3 regions of the Ruminococcus sp. 5_1_39BFAA genome follow, and region 1 is predicted to be linked to each of the others. Evidence: riboswitches for the same ligand, from Rfam matches in the RefSeq annotation. Region 1 holds a riboswitch; each other region holds the start of a gene.
What was found. Region 1 has a riboswitch for thiamine pyrophosphate ahead of thiM (hydroxyethylthiazole kinase). Riboswitches for the same ligand answer to the same signal wherever they lie in the genome.
Positions count from the first base shown of each region.

Region 2: it holds a riboswitch for thiamine pyrophosphate, as region 1 does, so the genes downstream of both, ACESZH_RS20945 (energy-coupled thiamine transporter ThiT) here and thiM (hydroxyethylthiazole kinase) in region 1, are expected to answer to the same signal.
Region 3: it holds a riboswitch for thiamine pyrophosphate, as region 1 does, so the genes downstream of both, thiC (phosphomethylpyrimidine synthase ThiC) here and thiM (hydroxyethylthiazole kinase) in region 1, are expected to answer to the same signal.

Region 1 is NZ_CAXSVO010000002.1:457,122-460,399, forward strand. It holds gene ACESZH_RS04845 (MATE family efflux transporter) at 1-1,293, shown strand, start outside; gene tadA (tRNA adenosine(34) deaminase TadA) at 1,290-1,802, shown strand; TPP riboswitch at 1,859-1,968, shown strand; gene thiM (hydroxyethylthiazole kinase) at 2,064-2,885, shown strand; gene thiE (thiamine phosphate synthase) at 2,872-3,278, shown strand, end outside.
Region 2 is NZ_CAXSVO010000034.1:1,619-4,896, reverse strand. It holds gene ACESZH_RS20950 (DUF4367 domain-containing protein) at 1-1,178, shown strand, start outside; gene ACESZH_RS20945 (energy-coupled thiamine transporter ThiT) at 1,252-1,935, opposite strand; TPP riboswitch at 1,927-2,033, opposite strand; gene ACESZH_RS20940 (ZIP family metal transporter) at 2,232-3,008, shown strand; gene ACESZH_RS20935 (DMT family transporter) at 3,054-3,278, shown strand, end outside.
Region 3 is NZ_CAXSVO010000001.1:463,963-467,240, reverse strand. It holds gene ACESZH_RS02085 (pyridoxal phosphate-dependent aminotransferase) at 1-97, opposite strand, end outside; gene ACESZH_RS02080 (Lrp/AsnC family transcriptional regulator) at 94-588, opposite strand; gene thiC (phosphomethylpyrimidine synthase ThiC) at 765-2,075, opposite strand; TPP riboswitch at 2,258-2,368, opposite strand; gene ACESZH_RS02070 (PD-(D/E)XK nuclease family transposase) at 2,441-3,278, opposite strand, start outside.

The sequences.
Region 1 (3,278 bases):
ATGCTGTTTGCGCTGCCCATGATGGCTGGGAATCTTTTGCAGCAGTGCTATAATATTGCAGATACTTTGATCGTAGGCCGCTATCTGGGGGCAAATGCTTTGGCGGCAGTAGGCTCATCATACACACTGATGACCTTTCTGACTTCCATTTTGTTGGGCATGTGCATGGGAAGCGGCGCGGTTTTTTCCATTAGGTTCGGGGAAAAGGACAGCAGACGGCTGAAGGAGGGAATGATCCATTCTTTTGGCCTGATCGCTGTGATGACGGTGGCCATCAGCATCCTTGTTTTTGCAGGACTTCCGCTGATCTTGAAACTGCTTCAGGTGCCGGATGCGGTAGTTACTTATATGCGCGATTACCTGAAGATCATTTTTGTGGGGATCAGCGCTACCTTTTTATACAATTATTTTGCGGCTCTTTTGCGGGCAGTGGGAAACTCTGTGGTTCCCCTGGCATTTCTGGGAATCGCAGCCGTATTGAACATCATGCTTGATCTGGCGTTTATCCTGTTGGGAGGCTGGGGTGTGGCGGGAGCTGCGGCGGCTACTGTAATCGCACAGTTTGCAGCCGGTGTGGGGATCACAGCATATACGCTGGTGAGATTCCCGGAATTCCGTTTTACCAGAGAGGAGCTGCATTATGACGGCAAAGTATTAAAAGAAATCGCCCAGCTCTCTTTTTTGACATGCCTGCAGCAATCTATTATGAATTTTGGCATCCTGATGGTCCAGGGGAGAGTCAACAGCTTTGGACCTGCGGTTATGGCGGCCTTTGCCGCAGCAGTAAAAATTGATTCCTTTGCGTATATGCCGGTGCAGGATTTCGGAAATGCCTTTTCCACCTTTGTTGCCCAGAATTTCGGCGCGGGTAAAAAAGAGAGGATCGTCCGGGGGATCAGGAGCGCAGTGGTTTCCGCATTCTTGTTTTGCGTTGTGATCAGTGCGGCAGTGTGTTTGTTTGCAGAGCCTTTGATGAAGATATTTGTCCAGGAATCCGAGAGGGAGATTGTTGCCATCGGAGTGGAATATCTGCGTATTGAGGGTGCATTTTATTTCGGGATAGGTCTTCTGTTTTTGCTGTACGGATACTACCGTGCGGTGAAGAAACCGGGAATGTCCGTAATTCTTACCATTTTTTCATTGGGCACAAGAGTGCTGCTGGCATATAGCCTTTCCTCAGTGCCGGCTGTCGGCGTGAAAGGAATCTGGGTGTCTGTGCCCATTGGCTGGGCGCTTGCAGACGCGGTGGGTGTGATTTATTATTGGAAAAGGATGAAAGAGAAAACCATATGACAGAGCAGGAACGTTTTATGAAGGAAGCTATCCGGCAGGCAAAAAAGGCCCGGGCATTAGAGGAGGTTCCGATCGGATGCGTAATTGTGTATGAGGGAAAAATCGTGGCGAGGGGGTATAACCGCAGAAATACGGACAAAAACACTCTTTCTCATGCGGAACTGAATGCCATTAAAAAGGCCAGCAAAAAGCTGGGCGATTGGAGGCTGGAAGGCTGTACCATGTATGTGACACTGGAACCATGCCAGATGTGCGCGGGAGCGCTGGTGCAGTCAAGAATTGACGAAGTGGTGATCGGCAGCATGAATCCAAAGGCAGGATGCGCAGGTTCGGTGCTGAATCTTCTGGAGATTGAGGGATTTAACCATCAGGTGAAAATCACCAGGGGAGTTTTGGAGGAGGAATGTTCCGCTATGCTGTCCGACTTTTTCCGGGAATTGCGGGAAAAGAAGAAACAGCAGAAGATCCTGCGGAAGGCCATTGCAGAGGCAGAAGCCCAGACTGAATAAGGGACAGGAATCGGAAAAAGCTATTGAAAAATCTGTCAGAACATGTATAATGAATATGTAAAAAAGCGGGGAGCTCGCGGAAAGCGGGCTGAGAGTAAGCTGTGTTGCTTTGACCCAGAACCTGATTTGGATAATGCCAACGTAGGGAGATACTTGTATGAATGCTTTTGCGCAGGGATACCTTTATGTTTTGGTACCTGCGCTTTTCTTATTGTATGTGGAAGGTATTCACAGTTCTCCGAAGAAAAAGGAGGAAAAAAGATGTTTGGTAATTGCCTGGAAAATGTCAAAAAATCTGTGCCACTGGTGCACAACATCACAAACTATGTAACGGTAAACGATGTAGCCAATGTACTGCTGGCGTGCGGGGGAAGCCCGATCATGTCTGATGACAGAGAGGATGTGGAGGACATCACATCCATTTGCGGAGGCTTAAATATTAATATTGGAACCCTGAATCAAAATACCATTCCATCCATGTTTCTTGCAGGAAAAAAAGCAAATGAGCTGGGACATCCTGTATTGCTGGATCCGGTAGGCGCAGGGGCCAGCAGGCTTCGCACGGATACAGCGCTGAAGCTTCTGGAGGAAGTAGAATTTACTGTTATCCGGGGGAATATTTCTGAGATCAAAACACTGGCCTATGGAAGCGGAAGCACAAAGGGAGTGGATGCTGATGTGGCGGATGCAGTGACGGAGGAGAGCCTTGCCGATGCCGTTTCCTTTGTGAAGAGCCTGGCGGGAAAGCTTGGATGTATCATCGCTGTTACAGGAGCCATTGACCTGGTTGCCGATGGCGAAAAGTGCTATGTGATCCGCAACGGACGTAAAGAAATGGGACTGATTACAGGAACAGGCTGCCAGCTTTCCGGTCTGATGACTGCCTATGTGGTAGCAAACCCGGAGAATCGCCTGGAGGCAGCGGCAGCAGCCGTTTCTCTCATGGGACTTGCCGGGGAGATCGGCTTTGCCAGGATGCAGGAGGGGGATGGGAATTCTACCTACCGCAACCGGATCATTGATGCCATCTATAACATGGACGCAAAGACTCTGGAAGAAGGGGCAAAATATGAAGTGCGATAGAAAAGACATGGTACTGTATGCTGTGACAGACAGAGCGTGGCTCCACGGGGAAACTCTGTACAGCCAGGTGGAAAAAGCCTTAAAAGGCGGAGCGACCTTTATGCAGCTCCGGGAAAAGAAGCTGGCTGAAGAGCAGTTTTTACAGGAGGCAGAAGAGCTGAAAGAACTTTGCAAAAAATACAACGTCCCCTTTGTGATCAATGATAATGTAGACATTGCTGCAAAAATAGATGCAGATGGTGTACATGTGGGACAAAGCGATATGGAAGCCGGGGATGTGCGGGCAAAGCTGGGCCCTGACAAAATCATCGGTGTTTCTGCCCAGACTGTGGAGCAGGCCGTTCTTGCGGAAAAAAGAGGAGCGGACTACCTGGGAGTGGGAGCTGTATTTAC
Region 2 (3,278 bases), on a different contig from region 1:
TAAAACTGCTTCACACGGAAGTGGCATACGACAAGGACAGCGGAAAAGCAACAGTGACAAGAGAACTGACAGACGATGCGTATATTCCGCCCATCCGGATCACGCCGGAATATCTGCCGGATGGATATGAGGAGTGGGAAGAAGGCAAGTACTCCTACGAAGGGGAATATGCGGGCACAGGGCTTTCCATACTCGATGTGAGCGGGACGAAGATTGAGTATATCAGAGACGCAGGCAGCTATGAGACGAAGGAACTGGATGGAAAAACAGCATATATATTTACAAGAGAAGGTTATGAATATTCTCATATTGTATTCCTTGCCTATGAGGATACCGGACATACTGTGATGATTTACGCAAGCCAGGATATCTCCATGGAAGAGCTGATTAAAGTATGTGAAAATATGGCGATTACCGAGGTTCCCGAGGAGGACCCGGATCACACTTTCAAGGCATATACTTATGATCCGCTGGAAGAGGAGGGAATAGATCACGAAGCGGCTGCCGTGCAGGAAAGCAGCGTTATCCATATGGGCGAAAGCTTCCAGGAAATTTTTACAGGCGATAGTGACGCGGATATCCGGGTGACCATCACAGACATGAAGATAAGTGACAAGGTGGATATGAGCAAGCTGAATGAAAATACCACCTCGGATTATGAGGAGACATTGGAGTTTTTGGGCGAAGACGGAGTTCTGCCGGATTATACATTCACCGCATCGTACTGGGACAGTGCGGAGGAGGGTCTGGTGAACAAGGAGATTGGGATCTACCCTGTAAAATACGTGGAGGTGACAGCAGTCCTGGAAAATCTGAGCGGTACGGATGCGGACGATGTGAATGTCCAGCCGCAGTTTCTCAATCTGAGTAAACTGGACGATGGAAGCGGGTACGAGGTTAAAAAATGGGAGGAAAGCATGGTGGATATGAATGAAGACTACCGGGGCTGCAGCTCTTATAAGCTGGCATGCGATAATGTGGCCTTTTACTTTGACGCATCCGCATACCCGGGAGAGCCGCACTTTTATAATACATCCCTTGCGACGGGAGAGACAAAGACTGTTCATATGGGTTTTGCCGTTCCTGAGCCTGCGCTTAAGAATCTGTGTCTGGGATACGACAGAGATTCGGATCAACCCAAATACGTAAAACTTGAAGCAACAGAAGAAACGGACTGAAAAATACAGCCGCCGGTCAAGGGTACCGGCGGCTGTTCAGGGCTTTGGCTTAAAACATTTTAAAATTTCAAGATCAGTGGGCAGTTGTAAGTGCTCCGGATGTTTTCTTTATCTGATCCAAAGCTTTTGAGACTGCCGGGATGGAAATGACGATCAGAGTCAGAACGCCCTCCATAAGAATATAGCTGTAATTATAGATAATAGGATATAAAGCTGCTAAGGACTGCGGGAAATTCTCCGGCATATAGTCCATCCAATAGAGATATCCGCCCAGTGCATGGAAAGCGCCTCTGGCGATAATAGCTGCTATGTAAGCCTTCTGAAGGCCATGCTTTTTTGCTTTGGAAAAGAAACCGGCAATTCCCATAGCGCCGAAGGCCAGGATATAATCGCAGCATACCTGGAAAAAGGACAGCACATACGGCTCCTGAAGAAACTGGAAAATTCCATACACAAGTCCTGTGAGGATTCCGACCTTAGGTCCATACCAGTATCCCACCAGCACGATAAACAGCATGCTGAACAGAGTGACAGAGCCACCGAAGGGCAGCTTGAAAATTTTGATGTACGAGGTAACATAGGCAAGCGCCAGTGCTACGGCACAGATTGCAAGCTGCTGTGTGGTAAGCTTTACTGTTTTGCTTGTTTTGTTGAGAAGAATTGCGACAATGGCTATGAGAATGATAACCGCCGCAGCGGAAACCACATAGCCAGCAGTTGTGAGACCGCCATCGGCAGTCACGAGTAGATTCATCATTTTTTTCCTCCTTACGTTGGCATTATCCAAATCAAGTTAAAAGGTCGAAGCCCCTGCTTCCTCTCAGCCTGTGTACACAAGCTCCCTTGGTTCAGTGCATTAGTATAGCACAGTATGTAAAGAAGAGCAAGTAAAACATGGAAAAGAAGATATTACCATTCATAGTAACGAGAAGATTGGCAGATGAGATTTTTTTGCATAAATTAAGAATAGCAGTGTCATTTTAAGAAAAATTGTGCTATGATATCTGTGGCTTTGCTGAACGGAAAGCCTATATGAATTGAGAGGTTGACAGTATGGAGATATTGTTCGGATTAATGATTCCGTTTATAGGAACGACACTGGGTTCTGCCTGTGTATTCTTTATGAAAAATGAATTAAAGCCATTGGTACAGAAAGCTTTTCTTGGTTTTGCCTCCGGCGTTATGGTGGCTGCCTCGGTATGGTCCCTTCTGATTCCGGCTATGGATATGAGCGAGGGGATGGGAAAATTCGCTTTTGTTCCTGCTGCTGTGGGATTTTTGCTGGGAATTGCGTTTTTGCTGTTTATGGATAAAAATGTGCCGCATCAGCATCTTGGATGTGAGGAGCATGAAGGCCCCCAATGCACGCTAAAAAAAAATACAATGCTTGTCCTTGCTGTGACCCTGCATAATATTCCGGAAGGACTTTCGGCAGGGGCAGTTTTTGCCGGGGTTACTACGGGAAACCAGATGGTTACGCTGGCCGGAGCTTTTGCTCTGTCAATTGGAATTGCGATTCAGAACTTTCCCGAAGGTGCTATCATATCCATGCCTCTGAGAGCTGGCGGTGCGACCAGGGGAAAAGCTTTTCTGTACGGCGCTGCTTCCGGCGCGGTGGAGCCTGTGGCGGGAGCTTTGACGCTGCTTCTGGCAGAACATATTACACCGGTGCTTCCATACCTTTTGTCATTCGCAGCCGGAGCCATGCTCTATGTGGTAGTGGAAGAGCTGATCCCTGAGGCGAGCGAGGGAGAGCACAGCAATGTGGCAACCATTGCTTTTGCGGCGGGGTTTGTGCTGATGATGATTCTGGATGTGACATTGGGATGACCTGTCGCATGTTATGAAATGACTGGGAATAGGAGAAGACTTAAGATGAAACGTTTGGCACCTGTGTTTATATTGATCGCGGGGACTTTGTGGGGGATTATGGGTATCTTTGTGCGGACTCTGGGAACCTACGGATTTACCTCTATTCAGATCGCGTCCATGAGGATCATTGGAGGGGCTGTTTTATTTGCTGTGATCACGGCAGTGACAGACAGAGAGAAGCTGAAGATCTGTGTGAAAGATATGGTCTGGTTTCTGGGAATGGGCATT
Region 3 (3,278 bases), on a different contig from region 1:
GGGAAATGACATCGGGAATCTCATTGGCCACATCGAAAAACTTTCGTATTCCCGATGGTTTTAAACTTAATACTTTTTCAGACAAAAATTCTTTCATGGGGTCATCATCATTCTTTCATCAGTTTTTTTATTCTCAAGGTCTACGCCAAGCTCTTTGTATTTTGTGAGAGAGAAATGGGTAGTGGTGCTCTGTACCTCGTGTATGGAAGCCAGCTTTTCGGATACGAAAAGGGAGATTTCCTTCAGGGTTTTTCCTTTTATCATTACCAGGAAGTCATAAGCGCCTGACATCAGGTAGAGGGAAAGCACCTGGGGGTACTGCTTAATCTGTTCCGCCAGCTTCTGGTATCCGTTTCCACCCTGGGGAGTGACGCGAAGCTCGATTAAAGCGGTCACATCGTTATCATTAACCTTATCCCAGTTTATCAGCGTGTGATAACCGCAAATGATACGGTCCTTTTCCAATGCCGCAATCTCGCAGCGAACCTCATCCTCCGTGACACCCAGCATAACCGCCAGCTCTTCGTTGGTAAGACGGCTGTTATTTTCAAGTAATTTCAATAGCTGTTCTTTTATATTACTTTCCATGTTCTACCTCCTGGTATAAAAATCTAAGATGAATCCGGTAAAGAGGATTCCACGGCTGCAGCGGAAGGCCTCAGCCGCATAAGTACAACTGCCCGGCAAAATGCCGGGCAGTCAAAACAAGAATGCGGGAACATTCTTGCAATAGGTTATCACGATTTCCGCTGAGTTTCAATGCTTTATTCGTCAAAAATGCTTACAATTTCACCTTCCAGGATTCGATTGGTGTTTTTGACCGCACAGAAGTTGCCGCACATGCTGCAGGTATCTTCTTTTTCCGGTTTAGCTTCCGCGCGGTAACGGCGGGCTTTTTCCGGATCCATACTGAGATTAAACATAGCTTCCCAATCAAGATTTTTGCGGGCTTCGCTCATTTTGTAGTCCCAGTCGGCAGCACCGGGAACGCCTTTGGCAATATCGGCGGCGTGGGCTGCAATCTTGGCTGCAATGATGCCTTCTTTCACATCAGCGGCGTTTGGCAGGCGAAGATGCTCGGCGGGAGTGACATAACACAGGAATGCGGCGCCGGCGGAAGCAGCAATAGCTCCTCCGATAGCAGAGGTGATATGATCATAGCCGGGAGCCACGTCGGTTACAAGAGGTCCAAGTACATAGAAGGGTGCGCCATGACAGAGGGTTTTCTGGATTTCCATATTTGCGGCAATCTGATTCATGGGCATATGGCCAGGGCCTTCGATCATGACCTGCACATCCTTTGCCCAGGCGCGCTTTGTCAGTTCGCCCAGAGTGATCAGTTCCTCGATCTGTGCCGTGTCGGTGGCATCGGCAATACATCCCGGACGGCAGGCGTCCCCAAGGCTCATGGTAACATCGTATTCCCGGCAGATATCCAGGATTTCGTCGTAATGCTCATAAAATGGATTTTCCTGCCCGGTCATTTCCATCCATGCAAACATGATGGAGCCTCCCCGGGAAACAATGTTCATCAGGCGTTTGTTGTTTTTGAAGCGCTGGGCGGTAGCGCGGTTCATGCCGCAGTGGATGGTCATGAAATCCACGCCGTCCTCTGCGTGCATTTTTACAATGTCGATCCATTCCTGGGATGTGATCTTTCCCAGAGCCTTGTGATAATAGACCACAGCATCGTAAATCGGCACAGTGCCGATCATAGCGGGACAGGTTTCTGTCAGCTTACGGCGAAAGCTCCGGGTATCACCGTAGGAACTTAGATCCATGATCGCCTCGGCGCCCATTTCTACGGCGGAGCGGACTTTTTCATACTCCATGTCCACATCCTTCCAGTCACGGGACACGCCAAGATTCACGTTGATCTTGGTGGTGAGTTTCGCGCCTACGCCGCTGGGACTTAAAGATTTATGCTTTTTATTGCAGGGAATGATAACCTCTCCCTTTGCAATGAGCTGTCTCAGTTCGTCGGCGCCTATGTGTTCTTTTTCTGCTACGGTTTCCATTTGCGGTGTGATGATACCCTGGCGGGCAGCATCCATCTGTGTGGTGTAATCAGCCATTTTCTTTCCTCCTTAGAATAGATTTTTGTGACGGCTTGATTCCTTTTTGCAGGAATGAACCTGATACGGCAGAAGGTGGTGCCCCCAATCTGCCGGGACCGGGATCAGATGCCCGGATTTTTCCTGATCCGGAAAAACCGACAAAAAATGCGGTATGCCAAAAGAGCATACCGCATGAAAAAAATTCCAGGCTATATATTCCCTACGTTGGCATTATCCAAATCAGGTTACGGGTCAAAGCGATTCAGCTTACTCTCAGCCTGCTTGTTACGCAAGCTCCCCTTTATATGGATTATTTTAGCATCGGATGGCGATTACGTCAACTGTGTGTGTCATTCAATCTTTGAAGACTGTTACAATCCAGGTTACTTTTCTTCCAGGGCTTTTAAAGACCTCTGCAATTCAGCAATTAATTTGTCCTTGTCATCAAGAGCCTTTTGCTGAGAATCAATGGTGTCCTGCATTTCATCAATCATAAGCTGTACCGTATTTTTATCTAATTGCTGCAACTCTTTTGAAAACATATCCATCACCCTTCCAATATTTTGACATATATCATACAGGTGGCTGTACATGGCTTGGAAATCCGGGCGGTAATGGATCAGTTCCAGGATCGTTTCCGGATCATCCATACTCAGGAATGCAAGCCATGCCTCCAAATCGTTTGTGATATGTTTATTGTGCAGAGTTTTCTGGAAAATGTCAAGGGGAATAAAGACAAACTTCTGAAGTAGTTCAAGCTTCAGCCCTGTATCCGTTTTCTGTTCAGAATTGTGCAGATATACATTGGGAAAAGCGTGAAATTCTTTTGGACTTTTTTCAAAAAAGACAATAGTATAGACGGGTTTCACATCCTTGTAAGAGAAGCGTTTTTCATTTTTCTTCTTTTTCTGGCGTGCGGCTTTATATTGGCGCAAAAGCAGATCCGCAGAGTAGCAGGCGCTGCGCTGACCGGGAAAAAGATAGCCGATTTTTTGGACTTCCACATTGACGATACTGCCGTCTTCCAGCTTTACTACAATATCCATGATGACCAGGGAGGTCTCATCCCCTAATCTGGTATTGTCAACAGGCAGAACCTGAAGAATTTTCACATCTCTTTTCAGAATCAAAGAAAGCAGCTCATTCATCCGTTCCGGAACCGCTTCGGGATTCATGATCTCTTTGAAAAAGGAATCATAGAGAAGCTTCATGCCCTTCGCT